Regions from separate parts of the Francisella adeliensis genome, predicted to be linked through region 2. Evidence: riboswitches for the same ligand, from Rfam matches in the RefSeq annotation. Region 2 holds a riboswitch; each other region holds the start of a gene.

Region 1 (10,347 bases), 720 kb from region 2:
AATGATTTTATAAACTTTACTATAGATTTATTGATTATAAACCCAACAACATAGGATATAAATAGCACTATTATAAAAATAGTTAGTACACTAAGGAAGGTTGCCAAAAAATGATGCTCAGAAAGCCCCATGTAATAATTTCTTAAGTTCTCTAGCATATTTATAGTTCCTTTTTTATTTTTTGATTAATTAAATTAATACTTTTGATTACTCTGTATCTTGTTCAGAATCATCTGTATTTTGATTGTCAACTTTAGGGAGTAGAATAGCAATTTGCTGAAGCATATTGTTAATAAGTTGAGTTTGAAGATATACATATTGTCTATTTGCTTCACTAGCTTGTGAAAGTACAATACCTGAGTTAGACTGCCAGAACTGTCTTGTCTCTAATGTTTTATTAGGTATTATAGGATCTTCTACATTTGGTTTAACAACATTATATGACATTCTTAAAATCAGTTGATAGTTATTGTTTGAAGCACCACCTACAACACTAATTAATTTGTTATCTTTTACAACGCTCTGAAGATTGATTATATAATCAGCATCTTCATCATCTTCAACAATGATAGCTTTGTATGCTACTAAGTTTCTTTGTAATTCACGAGCATAATTACTAAAATTATTAGACTTAATACAAATTTTCATTCCTCTAAAGTTACTAAAGCTGCCAACATTACCAACTCCTCGGGCATGGAATCCGCAAGCTGTAATTATTAGGGCAAAGAACATCACGAATATATATTTATTAATACTTAATTTCATAATCCGCCTACTTAACTACTATATTCATTAGTTTTTGTGGAACATATATAATTTTAATTATTTCTTTGTTATCAGTATATTCGCTAATTTGAGGATCTGCTAAGACTTTATTTTCAATATCTTGTTTGCTCAAATTAGCATCTAATTCAATTTTAGCTCGTAGTTTACCATTGACCTGAACAATTAAAAGAAAGTCATCTTTTTTTAGAGCTTCATTATCAACCTGTGGGAAGCTTGCTTTTAAAATATCATCTCCAAAGTTTAGTTCTGTCCATAAATTATGGCATAAGTGAGGTGCAAATGGAGATAGAAGTCTTAGTAATATATTAAAACCTTCACTTTTAACTTCACTTGATAAGTCTTCATAGTTATTCAAAGAATTAATAATTTTCATACACGCTGATACTACAGTATTAAATTGACTCTTATCAAAATCAAAAGTAGCTTGTTTGAGAGCGCTATGAATTTCAAAACGAGCTTTTTTATCATCTTTAGATAAATTTTCGGCTACAATTTTATTTGCGGTAAAGTATTCTTTATTTGACTGAGAGTAGTTAAATATTTTGCGTAAGAACTTGTTAGCGCCTTCAACACCTTTATCTGACCATTCCAAAGATTGCTCAGGTGGAGCAGCAAACATACTAAATAATCTAACAGTATCTGCGCCATATTCGTCAATTAATGATTGTGGATCTACAGTGTTGCCTTTTGATTTAGACATTTTAGCACCATCTTTTAAAACCATCCCTTGAGTCAAAAGATTTACAAATGGTTCACTAGATGTTATTAAACCTTCGTCACGCATTAATTTATGAAAAAATCTAGCGTATAAAAGGTGCATAATAGCATGCTCAATACCACCAATGTATTTATCTACAGGCAGCCAGTAATCTGCCTCAACATCAAGCATTTCTTCGGCAGTAGGGCAAGTATAGCGAGCATAGTACCAAGATGATTCAAAGAATGTATCAAAAGTATCTGTCTCTCTTGTTGCTTTAGCACCACACTTAGGGCAAGTTACATCTAAAAATTCTGGCATATCTTTTAATGGAGAACCTGCTTCTGTAAGAGTTATATTAGTAGGTAATTTTACCGGTAGATTTTCTTCTTTTTCAGGTACTACACCACAACTATCACAATGAATCATCGGAATAGGGCAACCCCAATATCTTTGACGAGATATGCCCCAATCACGAATTCTAAAATTAGTTGTTTCTGTACCTTTTTTATCATCGTAGATTTTTTTCTTTATGGCTTGATAAGATTTTTTGAAATTAAGCCCATCAAATTCACCTGAATTTATTAATATACCTTTTTCAGTAAAAGCCTCTTTTTCTAAGTCTACTTTTAACTTCTTATCGTTTGATGTGATTACTTGCTTGATTGCTATATTGTATTTTTTGGCAAACTCCCAATCTCTTTGATCATGAGCAGGTACACACATTACAGCACCTGTTCCATAACTCATCAATACAAAGTTTGCGACCCAAATATTTACTTTTTCACCAGAAATAGGGTGAATAACTGTTATATCAGTTTTAAAGCCTTTCTTTTCTTGTGTAGCTAAATCAGCCTCCATAGTAGATGACTTTTTACATTCTGTAATAAATTCTGCAAGCTCGGAATTTTTCTTTCCAGCTTCTAATACTAAAGGGTGTTCAGGAGCTATTGCTAGATAACTTACTCCCATAAGAGTATCTGGTCTAGTAGTGAAAACTTCTATATTTTCATTATGATCTGCTAGTTTAAATGAAACTGTTAAGCCTTTTGATTTACCAATCCAGTTTGTTTGCATTGTCTTAACAGCTTCTGGCCAACCATCAAGCTTATTTATATCTTGTAGTAGCCCATCAGCATAATCCGTGATTTTTAAAAACCATTGTGGAATCTCTTTTTTCTCAACTAAAGCACCAGATCTCCAGCCACGACCATCGACAACTTGCTCATTTGCTAAAACTGTTTGATCAACAGGATCCCAGTTTACTACAGAATTTTTACGATAAGCTAAACCTTTTTTATAAAGTTGAATAAAAAACCACTGTTCCCATTTGTAATAATCTTCATCACAAGTAGCAACTTCTCTTGACCAATCAAATCCTAGACCAAGACTAGCAAATTGTTTACGCATGTGTTCTATATTACTACGAGTCCATTCATGTGGTGAGCGTTGATGTTTAATGGCTGCATTCTCAGCAGGTAGCCCAAATGCATCCCAACCCATAGGGTGAAGTACATTTTTTCCTTGCATTTTTTGATAGCGAGCAATTACATCACTTATAGTATAATTTCTTACATGACCCATATGAAGTGTGCCACTTGGGTAAGGAAGCATTGAAAGGCAATAAAACTTTTCTTTAGTTTCATCTTTTACTGCTTTAAAACTTTGATTTTCTGCCCAGAATTTTTGAGCATTTTCTTCGATTTTAGTGAAATTATATTCGTTCATAGCTGATATAAGCCTAGTTTGATAAATTATGGAAAATATATAGCTATTAATTTTATGCGAAAACGAATGAAATATCTAGAGAATAAAGCTTCAGATATTTATTATTGGGCTTATATTTGATTAGTTCTCAGACATCCAAGTCTCTAAAATAACACAAGCTGCCATAGCATCAACTTTAACATGACTAACTTTTTTATTCTTAACACTCTCTAAACGCCACCTAGCTTCACGAGTAGAGTAAGCTTCGTTTATAAGATGAATAGGGCGTGGAGCATATCTTTCTTCTATAATTTTCGCAAAATTTCTAGCATCTCGAGTTATATCTGTATCAAGATCATTAGTATCAAGAGGTAGACCTACAACTATGTCTGATGGGTTCCAGCGTTTTATAACTTTATCCAGTTCTATCCAGTTAGGTTCACCATCATATGCTTCAACAGTTCCAACTGGACTAGCTGTTTTTGTGATCATTTGGCCGCTAGCAATACCAATTCTTGCTCTGCCATAATCTATAGCTAAGTATGATTTAAACATTAGCCATGCCCAATGTTATCAAAAAGTGTGTCTAAGTTATGCAGACTATATCCAGCATGCTCTACATGTTTTTGCCATTTAGATTCATTTTCATAGTTAAAAAGTATTTTTTTACTCAATTTAGTCGTAACTATCCAGTCATTTCCTTTAATTTCTTCACTAAGTTGTTCAGCAGTCCAACAACTATAACCAATTACTGGTAAAAAATACTCAGGAAGAATATTGTTAGCTAAATCTTCTAATATATCTAAAGATGCAGTTAAAGCAAGCCCCTCATCTAGTTTGATAGTAGAGTCATAGTTTCTACCATTTGTAGTATGAAGAATTAAAATTTTGTTTGGGCTTATAGGACCGCCCATATAAAGAGGGTGATTAGCTATCTCAGCAAATGTATTAGAATGACCGATATTTAACTCTTCAAATACATCTTTTAAGGATTCGCCAGGTAATGGTTTATTTATAATTAAACCCATAGCTCCATGTCTGTCATTTTGACAAAGATATATTACTGATTTTGTGAAAATAATATCGTTTTTAACTAATGGTGTTGCTAAAAGGACTTCACTTTTGTGGTTTTGAAACATATTATTTGGTTATAACCTATAAATTTTTAGTAAGATGGCGACAATTAATGCCTCAATAGCAGTAATTCTAGATGATAATGATAATAAAGTCTATATCAGCAAAAGGCAAAAGCATCAAACATACAGTGATTACTGGGAATTCCCTGGCGGTAAAGTAGAGAAAAATGAAACAACTAAAGAATGTATTGTTAGAGAAGCATATGAAGAAATAGGCATTATTATTAAAAAATGTGAGTTATTTCACACAAAACAGTATTTTAATAATAAAAATGATAAAGCGAACTTAGAGTTTTTTTTAGTGAGCGATTTTAGTGGTGAGCCATACTCAAAAGAAAAACAAAAACTAAAATTAGTCAGTATATCTAAATTGAGTGAGTATGATTTCTTACCAGGTAGTTTAGATGTTGTTGAGATGCTTCAAGATAGGTTTTCATAATTATGCAATAAACAACAGAGTAGGATGTATAGTCTGCAATCATTAGATTGCATACAATTTAACATAATATATATTATGCGAACAATGGTGTTTGTAGATGTGATAAGTTTAATGCACTTTTTTGGACAAAATGATGGGTTTTAGATAGGTTTGGGGAGTTCGTTTTGAGAGATTTATTTTTAGATGTTTATGAGTTTTAGCTCTACTTGCGAGCTATAGTCTTGGATTCTTGAGAAAAAGTCGTCATTAGTTGAAGTTACAATAAAGCTCATATCTTCAGTTTTTTTATATAATCTGTTTATAAGGCTTTTTTTACAGTTATTTTCTAATAATCTAATCTCAAAGCCAGTCGTAATCTGTAAATCACGCCAAGCATTTTTTATTATGCCTTTAATATCTTCATTTACCACATTGTTTAAAACATGTTCTAAATTAACCTCCTGAAGAGAATCTTTGTTGTCAGACTCATAATGAGCCTTAATGATTGTTAGTAAGGTTCTCATTCTTTGGCTTTCTTTAATTACACAATATTTTTTAGACATAAGCGTTCTCCTTGGTCGTAGATGTAAAGTAAGGCTATATCCTTTCTTTAACACAATCATTTCTAATAACGAATGACTTAAGGAGATATTATCTGATAAAAAAAAATAAAATAGTCTTGAATATGTTTGTAACTTACGTTCAACCTTGGAAATACTGGATATTTTTCTTAATAAGAAAATCTTATAGTAATAAGTATTGACAATATATTAAAATCATTGCAAGGTTGTTTGATGGTTGATTTTTTACTAAAATGCCCTATTTGCAAGGGTTTTGAAGTATAAGTTAGACTTATAGTGTCTGGATTTTTCTGTTTTGGGTATGGTTTGCTAGAAAAAAGAATAAGTCGCTCAAAAAATCTCTTTTAGGTGATTGCTTGTGGATTGTTTCATGGTTGGTATTATGCTAACAATCTTATTGGATGGCAAAATATTAACCATATATTTTATTAAATGAATGATTAATATTTGTAAGTATACTTTTTAATAAAATTAATAAAATGCTTATGTAATAAGCGTTTTATTGTGTAGTTAAGTATGAATTTTGGTACTTTATATGTTGTTTGTTTTATAGAAAAAGTACTTTACAAACTCATGAATAGAAAGTACTATTATATGAATTGTAGAGGCACTTGAGATCAACATGTTTAATGATATATTACACCAACCAATTAGAACTCAGATAATGACATATCTATATTCTGTCAAAAAAGCTTCTTTTAAAGACATAAAAACTACCCTCAATATTACTGATGGTCATATGAGCACACACATGAAAGTTTTTATTAAGAATGAGTATGTTGATAGTAATAAATCATTCAAGACAGGTAAGCCATTAACTACCTATACTCTTACTGTTAAAGGTATGAGAGACTTTCTAGAATACATTGATGAGTTAGATAGGATTGTAAATTATATTAAGAAAGTATGAATTCTATACTTGGATGCAAATCTGCTAAGTTTTTACCAAAACTAATGTGGATAACTTATTGGTGCTATAAATTTTAAATCAAAAATCTTAAAATCTTTCTTCTGGCAGATGATTTTGATAGACCTAATGTTATATGATGAGACATTTACAAAAAAGTCCCCTCCCCCCTCTTTGTATAATTCTGGGAAAGCTAGTTTTATAAATATTTGTTTTAAATTGAAAATTATTTTTTATAATAAAAATATTGTATAAATTGAATACCTACAACTATCAGCAAGCAAAATGATGAAATTACTGATACTAGAGGCCAGTTTAAAAATATTCCACTACTAATGTCACAAAGTTTTAAGATTAGTGATAAATTTAAAAAGTAGATACTAAATCCATCTGCTCTCTTTTGTTTAAAATTTTTATATATTTGAGGTAGCCAGTAGGTATTATATGCTACGCTACTAGCGACTCCAAAAATCAATAGAAATTCTTTGTTAATACTTTTTATAAAAGTTATCAGAAATATACATACTAGTAAAAATATAAATATACAAAAAGTATGTAGTATCATCAGTCTATTTCTTCTGTCTGATAATATTTGTAATTGTTGAATAAATAGAAAACTTAAAAGTACTACAGCAACACAAATATACTGCCACTGAAAATCAAACCCTATAGCGTATATTAAATCAAAGCAATTAGCCAAAATCATAAAAGAATGAGTCCAAAGACTAATATTTATGGTTGTGTGCTTAAACTGATTATGAATCGTTTGTGGTATGAAGTGGATAAAGTATATTACTAATGAGATGTTTAGAGTTATATAGCCTATATTTTGCATTGTTGTTTATTCTCCTACTATTTTATTTGCAAATAATAGAAGCTTGATTGAGATTTATACTGAAAATATCAAACAAACTCCCTACGCTAATGTTAATTAGATCAGGTGCAAAGGGTCTGACAATAGTCATCTCAGCTGAAAACAGCACCCCTGTTGTTGCTTGATTAATATAGCATAACAATGCTAGAGATCATATGTTTAATTTGTATATGAGTGCGTCATTATAGCTACCATCTTTATATTTGTAGTAATTTTTACGCATTGAAATTTGTTTGAAGCCAATTTTTTTATAAAGTGCTATCGCATGAGTGTTATTTACGGATACCTCTAAAAAAAGCTCAGATATTGATTTAGTTTTTAAGTTGATAATGCTATCAGCTAAAAGTTTATTTGCTAGTTTTTTATTTTGAAAAGCTTTATCAACACAAATATATAGTAGCTCGGCAGTATCTAATATGCTACTAAATATAGCTACAGCAATTAATTTATTTTCACCTTTTATGGAATAAATGATGTGATTATGGTCAAAGCATTCAAAAACTTGCTTATCAGACCAGTTTAGATTTTTATCGGTATTTCGGATTAATGATAATACTTGAGAATAATAATCACTATTTAGTTGTAAAATCTGCATATTGGTAGAGCTTTTCTAATATGTGTTTTTTATTCGTAATACTTAGAATTTCTTTGTCTTCAAGTAGGCAATCTCTAAAATTTATATTTATGTTATCATCTTTTATATGATATTTGCCAATATAAATATTTGTAGATGAGTTATAGAAAAGTTTTTTACAGATATTTTTGATAAAGTTTAGATTTTTTTCTTCAGCTATAAATATATTAATAACCTTTGAGCTTTCATTTTCAGTCGAGTAAATTAATTTCGACTCCACAGCTTTAGCTTCATTTACTAGCTCATCTACTACTTCAGTCTTAATATCTTGTGGTTGAGATTCTTGGAGTTCTGGTTTATCTGACTCTAACTCATTTTCATCTTTTTCTACAAATGCAGGCTTTATTAACCAAACATCTATATCAAAAATTTCTTGAATCTCATTATCAAAACTCATTTTTATCTCTCTAGTTTATCGATTAGTTTTTTAGGGAAATCATATGCACTAAGTTTTACACTTTTACGCAAATTATTTACATCTGCTGGAGATAATTCCATAGTTTTACCTCGAGACACAAATTTTGGTAGCTTAATATCGCCAAACCTAACTCTAGTAAGTCTACTAACAGTACATTCAACTGCTTCAAACATTCTACGGACTTCTCGATTTCGTCCCTCTGATAATGTTACAGTATACCAAATATTAGCACCCTCACCACCAGCAAATTTGATAGTATTGAATTTTGCAACACCATCTTCTAATTGCACTCCAGTCTTAAGTTTTTCGATAGTCTCATCAGATAATTGCTCGCTTAAAATTCTAACAGCATATTCTCTTTCTATCTCATATGATGGATGCATAAGCCTATTTGCTAGGTCGCCATCAGTTGTAAACATAAGTAAACCAGTAGTATTTATATCTAAACGCCCTATCATAATCCAGCGAGCTTTAGCTAACCTAGGTAGGGAGTCAAATACTGTTTTTCGTCCTTTTTCATCTTTTGTTGTACAAACTTCGCCATCACGCTTATGATATATAACAACTCTTGGACGAGTCATTGGTTGACCATAAAGGTACAAAGCTTTGTTATCAAAACTTACTTTATCTCTATCTGAAGCTTTATCACCCAACTTAGCAACTTTACCATTTACTCTTACACGGCCTTGTTCTATAAATTCTTCAATTTTTCTACGTGAACCTATACCGTACTTAGCTAGTAATTTTTGTAATCTTTCAGGTGTGGATTCTTCAGTTCCGCGAGAATATCTATTGTTTATTTTACTCATTTATTATCCTTATCTTCTACATCTGCAAAAAATTTCTCCATTGAATCATCATTGAAATCATTTGATGAAAAGATCAATCTAACTTTTGCGGCTTCATTTTTATTGTTTGCGTATTCTGCTAATTTAAGCCTTAACTCGAGTATTCTTTTATTATTAAAAAATGCTTTGTTATTTCTCATTCCATAAATAATTCTATAGCAATCTTTGTATCTCTTTTTATCATAATACATTTCAGCAAGATGTAATTTTGCAGATAAAAAGTTTATTTGAAATTTATTTGCTCTTTCCATGAGTTTAAGAGCATCATCATCTTTGCCTTGAGCAGTCATACATTCAGAGTACAAAAATAAAGTTTGAGCCATATCATTATTATCTGACATATACAGGGATTTACTAAATAACTTATCTGCATCGGCATATTTGTGTCTACTTTGACATAAAAACTGAGCATAAAAATTCATTGCTTGATAATTATTTGGATGTTCATCTATTGCTTTTTGATAATGTTTTTCAGCTACAGCATTTGAACCAATTTTTTGATAATAATATCCTGAAGCATAATCAACTATCGCCTCATTATACCCATGATCTTCTTCAAGTTGTTTTGCTCTTATTAATCTATCTTTAGCCATATCAAGATATCCATCTTGAGTATATGTGATGGTCAGTTCTGCATAAAGCTTAGCTGCTTCTTTATAGTTTGCCTTTTGATTATTATCAGTTGTATAAAATGTATATTCAGAAGTGTTTTCATTAAGTTGTTGTTCATCTTTAGCTTGGGATTCATTATTATTTTTATTTGTATTAGATTGGGGAGTCATACAGCCAGATAAAATACAAGTTATGCTTGCTGTAGTTATTAATTTAAGAAATCTACTATTCATTAACTTCGCCTAATTTCTTTAAATATCTTTCTTTACGACTAGTTTTATCCATTACATCTCCTGCTAACTGGCCACAAGCAGCATCAATGTCATCGCCGCGAGTTTTACGAATAGTAGTTACAAAACCATGATTCACTAATACATTTTTAAATCTGTGGATTCTGTTATTACTTGGTTTTTTATAAGGTGTCCCAGGGTATGGATTAAATGGTATCAAATTAATTTTCGCAGGCACCTCTTGAGACCTAAATAAGTCTACTAACTCTTGTGCAGACTCAGGAGAATCATTGACTTCATTCATAAGAGTGTATTCAAAAGTGATTTGCTTATGAGGGCCTTTTTCTGCATAAAGTTTACAAGCATCAAGTAGTTCTTTTATGTTATATTTTTTATTAATTGGAACTATTTCATCTCGTAGAGCATCATCTGGAGCATGTAAAGAAACAGCTAAAGACACACCTGACTGTTCGAGTAAATCATAGATTCTTGGCACAAC
Region 2 (10,347 bases):
ATTGCTGAACTAATATATGCTTTAGCTAGTACAATACTATTATTAGTATCATAACCTTTTACTAAAAATGCACCCATAGCTGCAGATAACGTGCAACCACTACCATGAGTATCAGAATTATTTAAAAACCTATTTACACTTAACCACAATACTTGGTTACGTTTATAGTTAAAATAACAGTCTACTGCTTTATTACCTTTATTATGCCCACCTTTCAAAAGAACATTTTTAATACCATAAAGTTCACTGATTTTTTTTGCCATATTTAACATCTGTGACAAAGTTATCGTTTTAGTTATTTTTAAAGATAATAACATTTGGGCTTCTTGTAGATTAGGTGTAAAGATATCGACCCTCAATAGTAACTCTTTTTTAATAGCATCCAGCACTTCAGTACACATCAACATATCACCTGAGGTTGCTACCATAACAGGGTCACATATATATACAATATCTCTACGATGCTTAAGTAACTTAGCAAGTTCTAAAACTTGTTCCACAGTAGCTAACATACCACTTTTAATAACTTTAATACTAAAGTCATCTTTTAAAGCACTTAATTGGGCAGCAAACATATTATCTGAAACACTCTCCACTTCATACACTTTATGAGCATTTTGGGCAGTTATAGCAGTTATCACATTTAAAGCATGGACACCTAGATTACAACAAACCTGGGTATCTCTTTGTATTCCAGCTCCACTGCAACTATCTGAACCTGCAATAGTCAATAAAACATCTTGCATACTTATTATATTCCTTATTTTGATAGTCAAAATTTATAAACTAAATTCCCTAAACCTGCCAAAATGGAGTTTCAAGCAAATTAGTGGAAGGAGAACTTAAGCTTCTTTCAGGCATTCTTTGAGCTTCATAAGCTTTTTTACCAGCATCTATAGCTTGAGAAAAAGCTTTTGCCATTTTGACTGGATCTCCAGCTTGAGCTACCGCACTATTCAATAACACACCGTCGCACCCCATTTCCATAACTTGGGCAGCATCAGAAGGTACACCTAAACCTGCATCAACAATAAGCTTTATTTGAGGAAATCTTTCTCTTAAGACATTTAAAGCGTATGGGTTGATAACACCTTTACCACTACCTATGGGCGCACCCCAAGGCATAAGTACCTCGCATCCCAATTCCACTAGATAGGTTGCTACTGAAAGATCTTCAGTAGTATATGGCAAGACTTTAAAGCCTCGTAAAATCAGTTGCTCGCAAGCCTTAACTAGCTCTATGACGTTCGGCTGAAGGTTATAGTCATCTCCGATAACTTCAACTTTAATAAAATCTGTCTCAAATATTTCTCTTGCCATTTCAGCCATTTGTATAGCTTCAGCAGCTGTCTTACAACCGGCAGTATTTGGTAAAATATGGCATTTAGTTTTTTTTAAAGCTTCCCAAAAATTATTTTTATGAAAAGTTGGATGTATCGAACGTTTTAAAGATACCGTGACCATTTCTACCTGTGCAGCTTCTATTGAAGCAATCATACATTCTAAAGAAGGATACTGTGAGGTTCCTAATATAAAATTAGAGCTTAAAGCCTTATCAAATAGCTCTAACATAACTATCCTCCTTGCATTGGTAAGATGATATCAATCTGATCATTATCATTTATCTCTTTAGTGGAGTAATTCGATTTTGGTACAAAAACATTATTTATCATTACTGCATAACAGCCACTCTTATAATCATTTAAGTCTAAAATTTCTACCAAGCCTAGCTTTGTATGTTGAGTTAGATCAACAGTCTTATTATTAAATTTAATTTTCATAAATATCCTTTTTAAATTCTTCTAATAAATCATTAGCAATTTTTGGAGCAAATAAATACCCATGTCGAGATAATCCATTAATAGAAGTATTACCTATATTTCTTATGATTAATGGTTTATCATCAAAGCTAGTTGGTCTTACAGAAGTTAAAGTTTTTATAAGCCTCGCCTCAGAAAACCTTTTATCTATCACAAGTAACATAGACAATAGCTCCATTACACTTTGCACTGAAATAGGTGAGTAGTCCTCACTTAGAATACTAGTTGCACCAACATAGAAAATCCCATTTCCTCTAGGAATTAAATATAAAGGATGTCTTGGGTGAGCAAGCCTAATTACATGCTTAAGATTAATATCTTTATGTTGTACGATTAAAGCTTCCCCACGAGTACCATATAATCCACTATCTTTACTCTTTTCTATAGGGAATCCTCTACAATCATAGACATACTCATATTCACAAGTATATTCATCAATATATACTTTATTATTTTCTATTTTAGTAACCTCTTCTTTTAAAAGCCGTATATTGCTTTCTTCAGAGAAGTACTGGCTTGTAAATTTAAAAAAACTTGGAACATTTATTACGCCTTCATTAGTTATTAACAAACCTTTATTCATAAACGTGCCATTCATAAGAGATGGTTCAAGACTTGATAAATCATCAGAATTTATATTCCTAAACCTTTCTTTAATACTCTCATGTTGTTTAGTAAAAAAACTTACTCTATTTTTAATTAAATCAAACTCATTCACATCATTTTTATGTGCTAAAAAAAGCGTGTCAAACTTATCAATAATATTATGTTTTTGAACTAAATTTTCCCCACGTATAGATAACAATTCTTCCCATAGCTGTACACTATCGGCTCCTAATGTATACGTATGGATGCCACAACTTGTAACTTCCGAAACAGGAGCTAGCATACCAGCCGCTTGATAACTGCAGTTATCTTTTGCACCCAAAGAAGCCTTGTCATACAGATCTATATCCAGATGAGGAATACTCTTTGTAAAAGTTAAAGCTAAAACCCTCCCCATTACTCCTAACCCTATTATTGCTATTTTTTTCATTATATAAGCCTAGTTAACTAGCATACTCTCTCTTTATATCTTGAGAAATTTTCATAGAACAAAATTTAGGTCCACACATAGAGCAAAAGTGTGCTGCCTTATGACCTTCTTTAGGTAAAGTTTCATCATGAAATGCACGTGCTTTTTCTGGGTCTAAACTTAGATTAAATTGATCATCCCATCTAAATTCAAACCTTGCTTTAGATAATGCATTATCTCTGATCTGGGCTCCTGGTAATCCTTTAGCTAAATTAGCTGCATGTGCTGCTAACTTATACGTAACGATACCCTCTCTAACATCATCTTTATTAGGTAAACCTAAATGTTCCTTAGGAGTAACATAGCAAAGCATAGATGTGCCATACCAAGCGATCTGAGCAGCTCCAATTGCTGATGTAATATGATCATAACCAGGAGCAATATCTGTAACTAGTGGCCCTAATGTGTAAAATGGTGCCGCGAAACAATCTTGAAGTTCATACTCCATATTTTCTTTGATAAGCTGCATAGGTACATGCCCAGGGCCTTCTATCATTGTTTGGATATCATGCTTCCAAGCTATTTTTGTTAACTCGCCTAAAGTTCTTAATTCAGAAAGTTGAGCAGCATCATTAGCATCATTTATGCACCCAGGACGAAGTCCATCTCCTAATGAAAAACATACATCATAAGCCTTCATTATTTCGCAGATTTCTTCGAATTTTGTATATAAAAAATTCTCCTGATTATGATGCATACACCATTTAGCCATTATAGAACCACCTCTAGATACAATCCCTGTAATTCTTTTTGATGCTAAAGGAATAAATGCCTTACGAACACCTGCATGAATAGTAAAGTAGCTTACTCCTTGTTCAGCCTGCTCAATAAGGGTATCTCTAAATAACTCCCAAGTTAAATCTTCAGCAACACCATTAGTTTTTTCAAGAGCTTGATATATAGGCACTGTACCAACAGGAACTGGACTATTTCTTACAATCCATTCTCTAGTTTGATGAATGTGTTTACCTGTAGATAAATCCATAATAGTATCAGCACCCCATCTTGTTGCTGTAACCATTTTTTCGACTTCTTCAGATATTGATGAAGTTACTGCAGAGGTGCCCATATTTGCATTAATTTTAACAGAAAAATTTCTACCGATAATCATTGGCTCTAATTCAGGATGATTAATGTTTGCGGGGATTATAGCTCTTCCGTTAGCAACTTCATCACGAATAAACTCAGGAGTTATTTCTTTGACTATATTTGCCCCAAAGGATTGTCCAAGTTGCTGTTGATGCATAGTACTATCTAAATGAGAATTTGCTCTTTTAATATTCTCTCTAATAGCGATATACTGCATTTCAGGAGTAATCACTCCTTTCCTGGCATAATGCATTTGTGAAATATTTTTACCTTTACATGCTCGAAAAGGCATTACACTTTTTTGAAAATTCAAAGCATCATTTGATTGCTTATTACTATAGTCCGAACTAAGCTCATCAAGCTCATGTAGGTCATTGTTATTTTTGATCCATTTTAATCTATGTTTAACTAGACCCTGACTGATATCAATCTTATTATCAGCATTGGAATATTCGCCAGATGTATCATAAAGATATATATCTGGGTTATCAATTTTTACTCCATCAATATTTGTTTGAGATTGTTTTATAACCTTAAAAGGGACTTTAAGATCATCATTATCAAAAAATGAGATATATACCTTCTTAGAGTTAGAATATGGCTTAGTTAAATTATCATCTAGCCTATAGTTATGTACTGATTTGATGTTATTAAAACTCATTTGACTCTCCAATTTGTTTACTTAAATCAAGTAAAACAAGCATAAAAGAGCAAATATAGCTGAAAAAATATATAGCCGACTATTTAAGCACTCCCTACGCTAGTTTTAACTAGATCAGGTTCAAAGGGTCAGCGTATTATATACACTTCTCAGCACTTACCTTAGTGCTCCCCTGTGTTGATTTAAATAGTAGCAGTAATTATGGTGTATTACAAATTAGTTAATCAGGTAATTTTTATTTATAACCATTAACAAAAAATTATATCAAAATGCTTTATACAGAAATATTTTTAAAAGAATCTTTATTAGGTGAATAGTTTGATTATAGATCATAAAATCGTGGTGGGTGCAGAGGGGCTCGAACCCCCGACCCTCGCCTTGTAAGGGCGATGCTCTCCCAGCTGAGCTATGCACCCGATTTTAAGTCTTAATGGCGGAGAGGAAGAGATTCGAACTCTCGATAGGGTTTAACGCCTATACTCCCTTAGCAGGGGAGCGCCTTCAGCCACTCGGCCACCTCTCCATAACCATGTGAAAAACTATTATATATAGATTATAGATAGAGTCAAGTCAATCACCCCAAAATATTTTACTGTAATGCATTTCAACTTAAAATATGTCCATTCAATCCATTTGAGTATATAATAGTACCAATAGATTAAATACAAAAGAAAACCAAATACTCATGCGTAAAATTTTAGTTACTAATGCCCTTCCTTATGCTAACGGTGATCTACACCTAGGTCATATGCTTGGCTACATCCAATCTGATATTTGGGTAAGATTTCAAAAGCTACAGGGTAATGAATGTACTTTTGTTTGCGGGAGTGACACTCATGGTACTCCTATCATGCTCAAGGCAAAAAACCTAGGAATCTCACCAGAAGATTTAATAGAGAAATACTCTACAAATCACTTAAAAGATTTTTCTGATTTTGAAATAAAATTTGATAACTACCATTCGACCAACAATAACCTTAACAAGGAAATTGTCGAAGATATATATACAAAACTTAACGATAACGATCTCATAAGCACCAAGAGCATTGCTCAAGCGTACGACCCTGAAGCAAATATGTTTTTGCCTGATAGGTTTGTTAAAGGTACTTGCCCAAAGTGTAAAGCTGAGGATCAATACGGTGATAGCTGTGAAGTTTGCGGTGCCACTTATGACCCTACAGACCTTCTAAACCCAAAATCTGTGGTATCTGGTAAAGCCCCTATCCAAAAAAACTCTGAGCATTATTTCTTTGATTTACCAAAACTTGAGCAAAATATCGCTGACTGGATAGATTCAAACGATAAACTGCAGCCTGAAGTAGCTAACAAACTTAAAGAGTGGTTTGAACAGGGCTTGCAAAGCTGGGATATATCCCGCGATGCCCCTTATTTTGGTTTTGCTATACCAGGAACTGATAACAAAAAATTCTTTTATGTATGGCTTGATGCTCCTATGGGCTACATTGCTAGTATTAAAGACTATTGTGATAAAAACAACCTAAACTTTGATGATTACTGGGGCAAAAATTCTCAAGATACTGAGCTTTACCACTTTATAGGTAAAGACATCATATATTTTCATGCTCTTTTTTGGCCAGCAATACTAGAAGCTACAGGGTACAAGACTCCTACAAGTGTATTTGCAAATGGATTTCTTACTGTGAATGGCAAAAAAATGTCTAAATCTCGTGGTACATTTATCCAAGCAAGAACATTTTTAGATCATTTAGATTCTGTATATTTAAGGTACTATTTTGCCTCTCGTTTAACTTCAAAAATTGATGATATTGACTTAAACCTTGAAGAGTTTATCACTAAATCAAATTCTGATATTGTTGGTAAGGTTGTAAACATTGCTAGTCGTTGTGCTGGATTTGTTTATAAGAAATTTGATGCAACGCTATCAGATCAAATTTTCGATACTGACTTAGAAAAAGAGTTTACAGATACTCATGACGCTATAACTGAAGCTTATGAGCATAGAGAATTTGCTACAGCTATCAGGCTAATTATGGGTTTAGCAGATAAAGCTAATCAATTCATTGATTTCCATAAACCTTGGCAATTAGCAAAAGAAGAAGGACAAGAAAATAAAGTCCATCAAGTATGCTCTCAAGGTATAAATATGTTTAAAGCCTTAGTGTCTTACCTTTCACCTGTAATCCCTAGCATTGCTGAAAAGGCTGAGAAGTTTCTAAACATTGAAATAAAATCTTGGGAAGATGCATCTGTATTCTTAAAAAACCACAAGATTAATAAATTCAAACCTTTAGCTGCTCGTATAGAAAAAGAAAAAATAGATAAAATCTTAGATGAAACAAAGATTATGCTAGAAAAAGAGCAACCTCAGTCACCTAAAAAACCTGAATCAAAGTTAAACATTGCTCCTGAGTGTAATTTTGATGATTTCATGAAAGTTGATCTACGCATTGCACGAATTGCAGAAGCTTCTCTTGTGGAAGGAGCAGATAAACTTCTCAGACTGATTCTTGACTTAGATGGTGAGACAAAACAAGTGTTTGCAGGAATAAAATCTGCTTATAACCCAGAGGATTTAGTAGGTAAAAATACCGTTATGGTAGCTAATCTAGCTCCAAGAAAAATGAAGTTTGGAATGTCTGAAGGTATGATATTAGCAGCTGGTGATGGCAAAGATATATACATATTAGAACCTCATGAAGGCGCTAAGCCAGGTATGAGAGTGAAGTAGCTTAAGGCATGAAAAAGATCTTCCCTTGGCTCCTAGCCTTCATGTTACTAATCTTGGGAATGATAAGCTATCTTGATAGATCTACCCTTAGCATAGCTAATACCGTAATTGCTGAAACTTTCGACATACCTCCTATGCAAATGGGCATTTTACTATCTGCTTTTATGTGGCCATATGCCATTGCAAACCTTCCTTCTGGTTATCTTGTTGATAAATATGGCATCAATAAAATTATGGCCATAAGTATTACAGGATGGTCTATAGCATGCATTCTTTCTGGGTTTGTAACAGGATTTTACACTATACTTATGACTCGAATCTTACTTGGCATTGCAGAAGCTCCTTTTTTTATAATAGCTACTAAAGTTATCCAAGAGCACTTCAGTCCAAGTAAAAGAGGCTTAGCATCATCTATAGTCTCTTTAGGTCCTAGAATCGCTAGTGTTATTGCTCCAGTTTTTATTGTTCTCTTAATTGCTCTAATAAGCTGGCGCGGAATGTTTATTCTATTAGGTATTATTGGAGCTATCTTGGGTGTCATATGGTACATGATTTCAAATAAATCTTTCAAAAAGATTGAACTACAAAATAGGTCAAGAAAAACCACAAGCTTTGTTAAATGCTTTAAAAATAAAAATGTTATATTGCTTTGTCTTGGCAACTTTGGGTCATCTTATGCTTACTGGGTATTTGTAACATGGCTGCCTTACTATTTCATTCATACTAAGGGGCTTGACCTATCTCAGATGGGATTAGCAGCTTCAGCAACATTTGTACTAGCCTTAGCCTCTGTTATGCTTGGTGGAATTATTTCTGATATGTTTATTTCAGCAAAAACAAATGTGATCAAATCACGCTTAGTACCGATTATATTTGGCTGTGCTGTTGCTGGACTATCGATTATCATACTTCCATTTATTGATAACTTAACAATTTCAATAGTTATAATTAGCATTAGTATCTTTTGCTTAGGCTTGAGAATATCTCCAATATGGGCTCTAGTAGCTGACATTTCATCAAAGGAATCTGTTGGGACTGTTGGAGGCATCCAAAATTTTGCAAACTTTATAGGTGCTGGATTAGCTCCTTTACTGACAGGAATTATTCTTTCATATGACAGCGAAAGCTTTACAATTGTCTTCTTAATAAGCGGAGTAATATGTTTACTTGCTTCTTTCTGTTACTTCTTTATCAAAAACACAGAGTTCATATAAAACTTTTTCTATAACTATCCTCAAAAATTAATACACCTAAATTTAGAAACCTCGACCATAAATCTATTGTTGGCCTAATAATTTTTACACTATTTAGATTCTTACATGTATTGAAATAACAACACCTATAAGCTAATTTTTTATTGAATATAAACACTTGAAAATTGATTTTCTTACGTGAAATAAAGTATGTAAAAGAGACTAGATATATACGTTCATATCAAGAGTTAAAGTATTCATATGCTCACCATTATACATTTTCTGATAAGTATACTCTGGACCGAATAATACATTGTCATCAAAATAAGCACGCTGAGCTGAGAATACAAGCTGATTCTTAATACCTGAATCAGACAAACCAAAGTTTATTGGTGATGATGCAATTGCCATTGGTATCGCAGCAGCATTATAAGTTTCACCATAAGATACACCAAAGTTAGTACCTCGTCCTGCTAATACTGCCGAGTAGTTAAGTGCGGCATACCAAGTGCCTGCTAACACCTCAGAACCAACACCAGAGGCAGCACTTGCACTCACTGATTTACCATCACCATTGAATTTTTCTGCTTTGGTCGTTGTTGTCCAACCACTTTGAACCTGCCAAATACCACCAAAACCTGTATAGGCGACGTTGGCATCGATATTAAATACACCAACATTGTCATTTGCACTATCTGTATTAATTAATGCCTGATTTAAAGAGCTGTTGCCAGCACCCGCCATATTAAATACATAGCCAACATTACCACCGACAGCAACATTTTCAGTCCAACTATCTACATAAAATAGACCTGTCGAGAAGTTAGCTCTTTTATCATCTGAACCAAACACTGTTATATTTGTATTTATTGTATCGTTTTTATAATTAATAGAAACATTTGAAGTTTTACCTGGAGCTAAGAACCCATTAATACCTCCAGTATATGGTCCACCACCACCGAATACGCCTACTGAGAGTTTATTTCGACCTGCTGTTACGAAGAATGGTGAAGTATCTAAATTACCAAACATTACAAAGGCATTACCTAAACCAAATGAGCCTGATTCATCTGTGTCAAAGTCAAACTGTGCTGTTACATAGTGTCCAAGGTTAGATAAGAAATAAAGGTTTGCTCCTGTTAAGTATACATTTTGACCAGTACCATTAAACGCTCCTGCTGCTACAGATTTACCATCTGGCCCTACTTCAGATCTAGATACACCACTGCCAAACCATGCTTGAGCATCTGCATTTATTAACCCCCCGAAGAATACTGAGTAGTCATCAAACTTTTCTCTTTGCCCTAATAATGTCGAAGCAAAAAGGCTGCTTGAAATCATCCCTATTGGGATACTGTTGTTACCAGAGTATGAACCTAGGAAAGTAGTTTCACCTTGAGATGTAATAGCAGGAGCTCCACCGACATCAATCCCGCCTTTTTGGTTAAATATACCGCCCAAAGATTTTTGGTCCAGATTTACAATTGAGCCATCTTGGCCAATATTCGACATAATATCATCTGTTGATTCACCTGTAACCATCATCTGACTTAAATCAGTTCCAGAAGTAGCTCTACTAGCAGGTCCACCTTTTGTGTCATCACCAACTCTTGAGCTATAAGTAGTAAATGCTGAAGAACCTCCTCCACCATTTTCGCCGTTTTGGGCTTTCTCTGTTTTAATCTGTTTTAATTGCCCTTGAAGCTCTTGAACTTGTTTTTGTAATTGCATCAACAATTCTTTTTCATTCATTTGAGCTGTAGGTTTTGCAGGAGTATTTGTTGCTGTAGCTGCGGAAG
Region 3 (10,347 bases), 270 kb from region 2:
AGAATGCTACATTGGATTACAGTTTTTTTAATCTTATCAATGCTAACTTTAGGGTTTATTTGGTATCTAGGTAAAACAGAAAATCCTATAAACCAGTTTTATTATAATATTATATGGTATCACAAGTCACTGGGTATAACTCTTCTGATCGTGATGTCCATTCGCGTAACATGGTTTTTTACAGGCATGAAAAAACCTCCATACAAATTTGATATTCCTATACATGAAAAGCTTTTAGCCAAATTAGTGCATTTTATGTTGTATGCTAGTATATTTACCATGATAGTTTCTGGCTGGCTACTAAGTTCTCTCTTGCATAAACCTGTGCCTTTTTGGATATTTGATGTAGCTTTACCACTACCTTTAATGGAAAATATTGCTCCCATCTTTGACAACATTCATATATTTACAGTCTGGGTTTTAATAATTAGTATATGTTTTCATATAACAGGTGTAATTAAGCATATTGCAAAAAAAGAACCTATCCTAGAGAGAATGTTATAGAACCACTAGTAGTTAAACTTATTACAAAACTCTTTTAACTCATCAATAAAGGTTTTTATCGCATTAGATTTCTTCAATCTTTCTGAGTATAAAGCATAAAGAAATTTACTCTCAAGTTGAAAGTCAGGCAATACTTCTGTCAAAAGCTGGCTATCAAGTTCTTTTTTTACGATAAATTTTGGACCTAACATTATCCCCTGACTATTAATTGCAGAACTTTTAAGAATTTCACCACTGTTACTAAGAAGATTTCCTTCTACAGTCACATTTAGCTTTTTATCTGACTTCAAAAAAGTCCAAGAATTATAACTTTTATTATTTTTATATAATAGACAGTTTATATTAGATAAATCATCAGGGGTTGCCAGCTTATTTTCTTTACAAAAGCTTGGACTTGCTACCGCAACTCTTTTAATCTCAAAAATTTGTTTAGCTATAAGTCCAGTATCTGGTAAATCGTCACTAATTCTTAATATAATGTCATTTTGATTTCTAGAAAAATCAATGAAGTTATCGTTTAGATCTATTTGGAGATTGATTTCTGGATATTTATTATGGAAATATGGTACAAAAGTGCGTAAGTAGACCAATCCAAAAGCTAAAGGAGCACTAATGGTAATAACTCCTGTTAACGAATTATTTTGCATACTAAAAATATGCTCAAAATTATCTAACTTATCTAATACTTCACAACAATGCTCAAAATACTCTGCTCCATTTGCTGTAGGTGAAATACTTCTTGTAGTTCTATTAAATAATTCAACATTTAGCATACTCTCAAGATACTTAATCCTTTTACTCACTAAACCAATGGATATATCTTGGTTCTCAGCTGCTCTTGTAAAACTCTTAGACTTAAAAACACTAACAAATGTTCTCATACACGTTAATTTATCCATATTCTTCCCAAGTGTAAAAATAATTTCAATAACCTTATTTCATCTTATAAGCACTAAACCAATCTTTCTCACCTAAAACACTCTAACACAAGTTAGTTATTTAGGATAGCGTCGTTAAAATAAAGATTAGAAGTACGATGATTAATAGAAAAACACAAAGCTTGATTTAACTAAAATAAAATATATTTCTGATTCTTATCTAAATGACTAAATAATTCATTTGTTGTAATTTTCTTTATCTGACAAATTTTATTTATAACTTTAAATAATAGCTCTGGCATATCATTATTAGACTCTTCTCCTAAAAGCCACGAATATGATGATGGATTATCAGTTTCCACCAAAATTCTATCAAGAGGTACTTTTTTTGCTATTTCCTGTATATGTTTACTGAACATAATCTCCACACCTATAGAAAAATATCCTCCTAAAGCTAAATACCTTTCCATAAGCTCTATGCTTCCAGCATACCAATGAATAACAAACTTACTGTGATTGTATTTTTCTAAAGCACCTAATACTTCTATTTCTGCCCCACTTGTATGTAAGTTTAAGAGCTTATCTTTAACATGTCCATTTGAAACAATATATTCAAATACTTCTTGCTGATCTTTATAAGGAGCTGCATATTTCAAAAACTTCTTATCTAAGCCTATCTCACCAATATAATTTGCTTCATTCAAATACTCATCTAAACTATCTAACTCATTGACATACTTATCTGCTTTCCACGGGTGAACCCCAAAAGAAGGTATAATAAAATCATATTTTTTAGCAAGAGCTTGTATCTTTTTATATGAAGGAATACACATAGACACAGATAAAAGCATAATATCGTTCATTTGACATTGATTTACTAAATCATGGTATAAACTCTCATCATATTTATCTGTATGTACATGAGCATCTAAGAGCATAGCTTTTGCTCCTTATAATATTTTTTCCAATGCTTATAACCATAAACAGCTATTATAAGATAGATGAAAGTAGTTATTGCAGCAAATGGGATTTCTTTATATATGTATAAGAATACATACATAGAATCAACAACCATCCATATAAGCCAGTTTTCGATATATTTTTTAGTTGCTAGTATTACACAGACTAAAGATGCGACACTTGTGAAACTATCTAAGTATGGAGTAGTTGAATCTGTGAAAGCAATTAAAGTTTGGGCTACTAAAAATGAAAGACTCACAATAGTTAACACAATTAAAACCCAAGAGAGTGAAGAGTTGAAAATTTTTGGTTTTAATTCATTGTTTAATTTACTTGATGTCCATGTTAACCACCCATAACAAAAAAAACATAATAACAATAGTTGTAGCACCATATCAGCATAGAGCCCAGCTAATCCAAATAGTATAGAACTCATTATTAAACCTAAAATACCTACTGGCCAACCTATAACAAAAAAACCAGCTAATAAGAAAGTACAAAGTAAATTAATAATCATTGTGAAAAAATCTAATAAGTGCATACAAACTCCCAAATGCGTGTATCAAAAAAGTAAACTTTAGGGAGCTATTAGAATAACAAATACATGAAAACCAAACTCCCTACGCTAATTCTAATTAGTTCAGGTTATAAGGGTTCGATTTTAATCATCTCAGCTTTTTAAAGCACCCCTGTTTCAGAAGGATAATAACACAAATGTACTATCACTATAAACTTTATATGGTTTTATCTTTAAAATGGATCCGGGTATTTGCTGTATATTTTTTCTATATCATTTAAAACTTCTTCAGATAACTCTAAATCAACAGCTGCTATATTACTTTTTAATTGACTTAAAGATGAAGCACCTACTATTGAGCAACTTAAATACTCTCTTCTAAGCGTGAAAGCTATTGCCATCTGATAGAAATCTAAGTTATATTTTTTTGCAACAGCATGATACTCTTCGATTGCTTGATTACAAGTTGGGGTTATTCTCCATGAAAGTTCATACTCTATGCCATCTCTAATAGCTATGGCCAATCTTGATTTTGATGGGATCTTACCATCAAAATACTGTCCTGAAAGAACACCTTGACTAAGAGGAGACCAACCTAAATACGATAACTCTTCTAAAGCACATGACTCTAAAACATTTAGCTCATCTCTTCTTCTTGTTAGATTATATTCATTTTGAACACTTTGAATTCGTGGTAGATTATATTTTTCAGCTAAATGACAAAACTGACTAATACCCCAAGAAGAATCATTTGATAATCCGATGTGCTTTATTTTCCCAGCTTTTACTAAACTATCAAAAGTCTCTAACGTTTCGTGTATATTAGATAAAATATGCTCTTTCTTCTGATTACCAATAGCAGGAATAAAATCTCGACCATTAGCATGATGATGGTATGGCCTATTAGTTGGCCAATGCAATTGATATAAGTCTATATAGTCTGTGTTGAGACGTTTTAAGCTATTATCTACGGCTGTTAAAATAGTTTGTTTATTTATCTTTGGTTGCTCTTCACCTCTGGCCCATGTTAATGGAGAGATTTTTGTTGCCAACACAACTTCCTCTCTTTTAGCTCTTGAGGCAATCCAGTTACCAATTATTTCCTCTGTCTTGCCATATTTTTCAGCTATTTTTGGCACAGGATACATCTCTGCTGTATCCCAGAAATTTACACCTTTTTCTAAAGCACAATCCATTTGCTTAAAAGCCTCATCTTGGGTGTTTTGTTGTCCCCAAGTCATTGTACCTAAACAAATACGGCTTATATCTATATCTGTTTTTCCTAATTTTGTATATTTCATCATGTATCCTGAGTATTCTTTTTTGTTTTGACTTATATTATTTTACCATCTTATACGGGTCAACTACCCTTTCAAATTCATCTTTAGATAGATAATTTAAATCCCTATTAGCTTCAGCTAAAGATATATTATTTTTATCAGCATAATGGGCTAATTTAGAAGCCTTGTCATAACCTATTTCTGGACTTAAAGCTGTTACCAACATTAAAGAATTTCTCAAAAAAGAATCTATTTTTTCTTTGTTAGGCTCCATTCCTTTTAATAGAAATTTTGTAAAACTATCGCAACCATCTGACAGCATATTTATAGCTTGAATAATATTATAGATAATAAGTGGCTTATAAACATTCATTTCCAGATAACCTGAAGCTCCTCCCATAGCAACAGCTACATCATAACCGATGACTTGTACTGCTACCATGGTTAAAGCTTCGCATTGAGTTGGATTTACTTTACCTGGCATAATAGATGAACCCGGCTCATTTTCTGGTAACAATAATTCATGGAAACCTGCACGTGGCCCACAGCTGAGTAATCTAATATCGTTTGCTATTTTGAATAATGAATTTGCTAAGGTTTTTAGATTAGCCATAACAGCAACTAAAGCATCATGTGAGCCTTGTACTTCAAACTTATTGGCAGCTGAAATAAAAGGAAAACCCGTAATTTCTGCTATATGGGACGCTGCCTTATCACAAAAGTTTTTAGGTGTATTAATACCAGTACCAACAGCTGTTCCACCTAATGCTAATTGGTAAACTTCTTCAAGCGAGTCCTTTAACCTAGTAATATTTTTATTTAATAGTGCTGCATAACCTGAAAACTCTTGTCCTAAAGTTAAAGGCACTGCATCTTGCATGTGAGTTCTACCAATTTTAACGATATTGCTCCATTGTTGAGCTTTTTTATCTAACTCCTCATGCATACTTTCAAGCGCAGGCAGAAGTTTCTGTTTGATACCACACACTGTAGCAATATACATAGCTGTAGGAAAAGTATCATTAGATGATTGCGACATATTAACATCGTCGTTTGGATGAATTGGGTCTTTACCCCCTTTTTTTCCACCTAAAATTTCTATAGCTCTGTTAGATATAACTTCATTAACATTCATATTGGTTTGTGTTCCACTTCCTGTCATCCACACATGTAGGGGGAAATGTTCATCTAATTTACCTGAAGTTATTTCATCCGCTACTTTAACTATTACATCTTTTTTTGATTTAGACAAATACCCTAATTCATTGTTTGCTAAAGCTGATGCTTTTTTTACTATAGCTAAAGCTTTTACTACCTCTAAAGGCATTATGTCAGAACCAATATCAAAATATTTTAGCGATCTTTGTGTTTGAGCTCCCCAGTACTTATCATCAGGAACATTTATTTTGCCCATACTATCTGTTTCTATGCGCATATCATCTCCAGCTTTTAACCTTATAACTGATATTGTAACAAAGAACTAACTATAAAAAGAGCCGTGATCTAATAAGAGATTTGCTATGTGGTATGATCGTAAATTATGAAATAAGGGTCAGATAAGCTATGATGTTTTCGTATTCCTCTTGAAAAGCTAGCGTTTTTCAATAATATCTCTTCTTAATACATAATAATCAAATAGAGCAGCAAAAGCATGGATCGCAATAACCCATAGTCCAAAATACGCTAAAGTGTTATGTACATCTTTAATAGCAACTACATTTGCATGAGGCATTATATCTAAAATACTTGGTAACCCAAAAGGTATAATATAAGTTCCTTTTGCACTTATAATACACCAACCTAATATCGGCATAAAAATAAGCCAAGCATACAAAAATAGATGTATTAATTGAGAGATGAGCTTTTTTATCTTACTCTTTTTATGTCGGCTATAACTCATTCCTCCGTAAATTTGACGGAGAAAAAGCCTAACGATAGTTAAAAACAATACTATAAAACCTATATATAAATGTGATGATTTCATAACATCATGAAAAAGATTATGCTTGCCAAAAGAGCTTCTAAACTCAATAGAAATGAAAGCACAGACTATAAGTATAGCTGTAAGCCAGTGAATTAAGATCATTAGTCTTTTCATAGAAACCTATTAGGATAAAAAAAGTTTATTATATATTGATAAAATTAGAAATGAACTTTTTTATAGCTACTTTCGTTAAAAAGCACCAAATGCTGAATATAATGCTATATAAATAATAGATGTAACAGCCATACACGCTGGTATTGTCAAAAACCATGCTGTTGCCATTTTACGCACTACCTTCCAATTCACACCTGAATCAGCAAAACCTGCACCCATAATCGATCCTGAAGCAACCTGTGTTGTACTTACAGGTAGGCCAATATGAGAAGCACCCATCACTAATATACCCGAACTTAGCTCAGCAGATACTGCATTTACTGGCTCTAACTTTGATAGTTTAGAGCTTAAAGTTTTAATTATTTTTTTACCACCTGACAATGTACCAAGGCCCATTGCTGTACCACACAATAGTATAACCCAATCCGGAACATCTGTAGTCTGTACTAATCCAGCACTTAAAAGAGCCAAAGTAATTATCGACATGGTTTTTTGAGCATCATTTGAGCCGTGCGAGAAAGATAGTAGGCTTGTTGAAACTATTTGAAACTCTCTAATATATCTGTTTGTTGGCCGGATATTGTTTACTCTAACAAATATATTTATAAGAATAATACAAATAACCAAAGCTAAGAAAAATGCCATAACAGGCGAACTCACCATTGGTATAAGCACTTTATCAACGACTGTTACATAGTTTACATCTTGATAACTAGATCCAATAATCACAGCTCCTACCAATGAGCCTATTAACGCATGAGATGAACTTGAGGGAATACCAAAACTCCAAGTAAAGAAGTTCCAACTAATAGCCCCAAGTAAAGCAGATATAAGTACAATATCCGTTACAACCTGAGTATCAACAAGACCTTTACTAATAGTTGCAGCAACTGCTGTGCCAAAAAAAGCTCCTAAAAAGTTAAAAAAAGCTGCTAAACCTATCGCTTGATAAGGTGTAAGAGCTTTTGTCGCTATTGGTGTTGCAACAACATTTGCTGCATCATGAAAACCATTTGTGAACTCGAAAAATAATGCTACACAGATTATTACAATTAAAACCGTTGTTACCATAATAAGTAAATACCCTTACTAAACTTCTTTTACATGTATTCTTATTATTGACTCAGCTACTGAAGTACAAGTTGAAATAGCACTTTCTATAGCCTTATAAATATCCTTAACTTTCATAATAAACATTACATCGCCATCTTCAAAGTATGAAAACTTCTTCAAAGCATGCCCTAAATCTTCTAGAACATTCTCATCAAGAGCTGTTAACTTCATATTTAATGTTTTAAGTTCCTTATATTTACCTGCACAAAATGCTTTCATCATATCATCTAGAACTTTAGTCATTTTTCTAAGAGTCTCAACACAGTTTGATAAATACTTATTTACATCACCACGCTCTTCTTCTAGCAAAATCTGTATATATCTGTGAATTTTCACTATTCTCTTATTAAGTTTTAATAGAAGAGTGATGATATTGTGCAGCTCTACTCTATCTATAGGAGTTACGAAATATCTAGCTAACTCATGGTCCATTTTATTAGCTGCCTCTACAGTAACAGCTCTAGTTAGCCTTAGCTCTTCTATAAGCTCTGCTGAGGTTAATGTATCTGTTTCTTTTAATAACTGATCCAATATTCTTGCTGAATCTTCTACACTTTCTGTAGCTTCAATCATCAGTTCAAAAAATATTTTTTCATTACTAGGAATCAAAGACTTGACTAACTTTCGCAACATTTAGGATATCTCCAAATTAAGTTTTCTTTTTCACTAGAGTTTATAACAAGTAAAATAATTAAAAACAACCTAAATTTGACAAAAAAAATCATCTATAAAAAAGTATTGTTTTCATCAGAAAAAGGTATATCATTACTGCTCCAAAAAATCTATTGAACTAAATAATTTTCGGTATTTATTATTTATTTCTATAGCTTCATTAAAATCAATAAGCTTAAACCTAAAACTCTCACCCATAGCAAGCTGAGCCAACTTATTCATATCAGTCTCTATTACATTTAAAACCCTTGGATAACCGCCAATAGTCTGGCGATGTCTCATAAGTACTATAGGTCCGTTTGGAGAAAGCTGTACCGTGCCATCAGTTACTGGCTGAGATATCATTTCAATCTTTTTAACATCTAGCTTATCTCCTTCAAGTACTAAACCCATCTGACTTGAGTTTTGAGATATTTTCCAACTTTGATCAAAAAGACTCTCATCATTGAAGACATAATACTCTGGACCTTTAACAACTCTAATTTTTCTCTCTGAATATAAGTCAGTTATAAAACTTGTGATCAATGAAGATCTTTTTTTAGCAATATATTTACTTGTTGTAGCATTACTTTCCACAGCAAATATAATTGTTCTAAAACCACTTTTCTGTCCACCAAATGATATAGTTTGTCCTTCATTTAAACTATAAACTTTATCCTTTAATATAGGTTTATTCTCATCTATAAGTATTTGTTGATACCCTGCTCCACATATTATAAAAAGCATTGGTTTATTAGCGACTATTTTAGTTGGGTAAATCATTTCAATAGCTTGAAAACTCTCAGGGCTATCAAAAATATCAAAAGCAATATTAAAACTTAACTGATCTTGTGCTCCATTTGGAGATATTCCCTTATCTTGCTTTCCAAAATCTCGCTCAGCAACATCAAAATGTAACCCACCTGACACTGAAAACAATTTTTCTAACATAATTACCCTCTATAAGAATCTAAAGCTTGAGCTAACTCTAAAGCAATCGCACTATCTGAATGTATGCAAACGGTTTCAGAGTCAAATTCTTTTTTTTTCCCATCTATGTTTATATATCCATTTTTTAACTGATTGTATTGTTCAACAGATTCTGACACAGTCTCAATTTCATCATTTGCCATACCACGAGGAATTAATACCGGATTAGAATTTTCATCAAGCATATAGCCTCTTTCAACAAAACTTTCTTTTACTATTTTTATTCCTTTTGACCTTGCATATTTAGCCACAATACCAAAGGGGCTAGCTAGGAGTTCTTCTACATTGTTTTTCACACACCAAGCAACAAAAAGTTCTGATAATTTAGAATTTTTATTAAGTTCATTATTTAAGGCTCCATGTGGTTTAATTGCTTTTATACCTGTAAATAAAGCAAACTGCTCATCAAATGATTTTAAAAGTTTATCATCATCTATGCTAATAACCTTTCTACCAAAATTTTCTTTATCAGGATATGATATATGTGCTGTAACTTTGACACTATTTAACTTACATAACTCCACATAATAATCTACACTTTGTTGATCACCAGCATGACCGCCACAAGCTATATTAGCGATATCTATATATTTTATAAGCTGATCATCTATAGGATGTGCAACCCCTCTTTCACCAAGATCACAATTTACTAAAAGCATCACTTTCTCCTAAATCTAATTTTATCTCCAGCATTAAAGCTAGTAAAGTCATCAAAACCTGTATTACCTAAAATATTCCAACCGCTAGGGGTTTGTTCTGGAAAAATTGTAGTCTGTAAACCACCAATTCCTACAGAACCTTTTGCTATTCTATTACGAGGTGTTGCTAAGCGTTGTACACCAATACTTTCATCTAGTCCAAGAAGGTACGGTAAATATGGTTTAAACCCAAGCATTGCTATGGTATATACTGGTTTTGTATGGCGTACAATAACCTCATTTACACTCAGATTTAAAGTCTGTGCTACTGATTCCAAGTCTTCACCGTCATAATCCACCAAGATATCATGTGTTGTAGATACACTTCCAGCACTATAATCAACTTGTGAAATTTTATTAATTATAGCTTTTTCAAATATAGATAGGTCTAAGAAGTCTGTATGAAATGCAATACTATTATATGTTGGTACAATATCTAAGATATTATATTGACGACAAAAACTCTTATCAGCTAGAAATTGTCTGTATATTTTAATTATCTTGGAATTATCCTCAAAATCAAGCTTATCACTAATAGTGTAAATAAAGCATCGTTCACTTAAAAAGTAAGTCTTCATTTTATAGCTCTCACTTATAAAAACTTAAAGAAATAATAACCTGTATATGCTAGATTATAAAGTTTTATTTTTTTGAGGGT

What was found. Region 2 has a riboswitch for thiamine pyrophosphate ahead of thiC (phosphomethylpyrimidine synthase ThiC). Riboswitches for the same ligand answer to the same signal wherever they lie in the genome.
Region 1: linked by a shared signal. The riboswitch ahead of CDH04_RS05320 (PQ-loop domain-containing transporter) and the one ahead of thiC (phosphomethylpyrimidine synthase ThiC) in region 2 are both predicted to bind thiamine pyrophosphate.
Region 3: linked by a shared signal. The riboswitch ahead of pnuC (nicotinamide riboside transporter PnuC) and the one ahead of thiC (phosphomethylpyrimidine synthase ThiC) in region 2 are both predicted to bind thiamine pyrophosphate.

The regions. Positions count from the first base shown of each region.
Region 1 is NZ_CP021781.1:1,096,401-1,106,747, reverse strand. Features, by position in the region: gene CDH04_RS05360 (mechanosensitive ion channel family protein) at 1-158, opposite strand, end outside; gene CDH04_RS05355 (LPS-assembly lipoprotein LptE) at 208-765, opposite strand; gene leuS (leucine--tRNA ligase) at 773-3,211, opposite strand; gene ruvX (Holliday junction resolvase RuvX) at 3,332-3,745, opposite strand; gene CDH04_RS05340 (YqgE/AlgH family protein) at 3,745-4,329, opposite strand; gene CDH04_RS05335 ((deoxy)nucleoside triphosphate pyrophosphohydrolase) at 4,364-4,765, shown strand; gene CDH04_RS05330 (normocyte binding protein 2b) at 4,945-5,307, opposite strand; gene CDH04_RS05325 (winged helix-turn-helix domain-containing protein) at 5,948-6,235, shown strand; gene CDH04_RS05320 (PQ-loop domain-containing transporter) at 6,459-7,067, opposite strand; TPP riboswitch at 7,128-7,229, opposite strand; gene CDH04_RS05315 (GNAT family N-acetyltransferase) at 7,258-7,701, opposite strand; gene CDH04_RS05310 (hypothetical protein) at 7,679-8,137, opposite strand; gene rluB (23S rRNA pseudouridine(2605) synthase RluB) at 8,140-8,967, opposite strand; gene CDH04_RS05300 (pilus assembly protein PilF) at 8,964-9,851, opposite strand; gene rlmN (dual-specificity RNA methyltransferase RlmN) at 9,844-10,347, opposite strand, start outside.
Region 2 is NZ_CP021781.1:1,817,795-1,828,141, forward strand. Features, by position in the region: gene thiD (bifunctional hydroxymethylpyrimidine kinase/phosphomethylpyrimidine kinase) at 1-746, opposite strand, end outside; gene CDH04_RS08675 (thiazole synthase) at 796-1,572, opposite strand; gene thiS (sulfur carrier protein ThiS) at 1,575-1,781, opposite strand; gene CDH04_RS08685 (FAD-dependent oxidoreductase) at 1,771-2,856, opposite strand; gene thiC (phosphomethylpyrimidine synthase ThiC) at 2,870-4,645, opposite strand; TPP riboswitch at 4,720-4,829, opposite strand; tRNA gene CDH04_RS08695 (tRNA-Val) at 4,986-5,061, opposite strand; tRNA gene CDH04_RS08700 (tRNA-Ser) at 5,077-5,168, opposite strand; gene metG (methionine--tRNA ligase) at 5,331-7,355, shown strand; gene CDH04_RS08710 (MFS transporter) at 7,364-8,569, shown strand; gene CDH04_RS08715 (DUF3573 domain-containing protein) at 8,771-10,347, opposite strand, start outside.
Region 3 is NZ_CP021781.1:32,238-42,584, reverse strand. Features, by position in the region: gene CDH04_RS00190 (cytochrome b) at 1-504, shown strand, start outside; gene CDH04_RS00185 (LysR family transcriptional regulator) at 510-1,403, opposite strand; gene CDH04_RS00180 (TatD family hydrolase) at 1,574-2,320, opposite strand; gene pnuC (nicotinamide riboside transporter PnuC) at 2,311-2,883, opposite strand; TPP riboswitch at 2,943-3,043, opposite strand; gene CDH04_RS00170 (aldo/keto reductase) at 3,093-4,160, opposite strand; gene fumC (class II fumarate hydratase) at 4,198-5,574, opposite strand; gene CDH04_RS00160 (cytochrome b) at 5,731-6,237, opposite strand; gene CDH04_RS00155 (inorganic phosphate transporter) at 6,313-7,308, opposite strand; gene CDH04_RS00150 (PhoU family transcriptional regulator) at 7,327-7,983, opposite strand; gene CDH04_RS00145 (5-oxoprolinase subunit C family protein) at 8,116-8,952, opposite strand; gene CDH04_RS00140 (5-oxoprolinase subunit PxpA) at 8,955-9,650, opposite strand; gene CDH04_RS00135 (5-oxoprolinase subunit B family protein) at 9,650-10,267, opposite strand; gene CDH04_RS00130 (MFS transporter) at 10,322-10,347, opposite strand, start outside.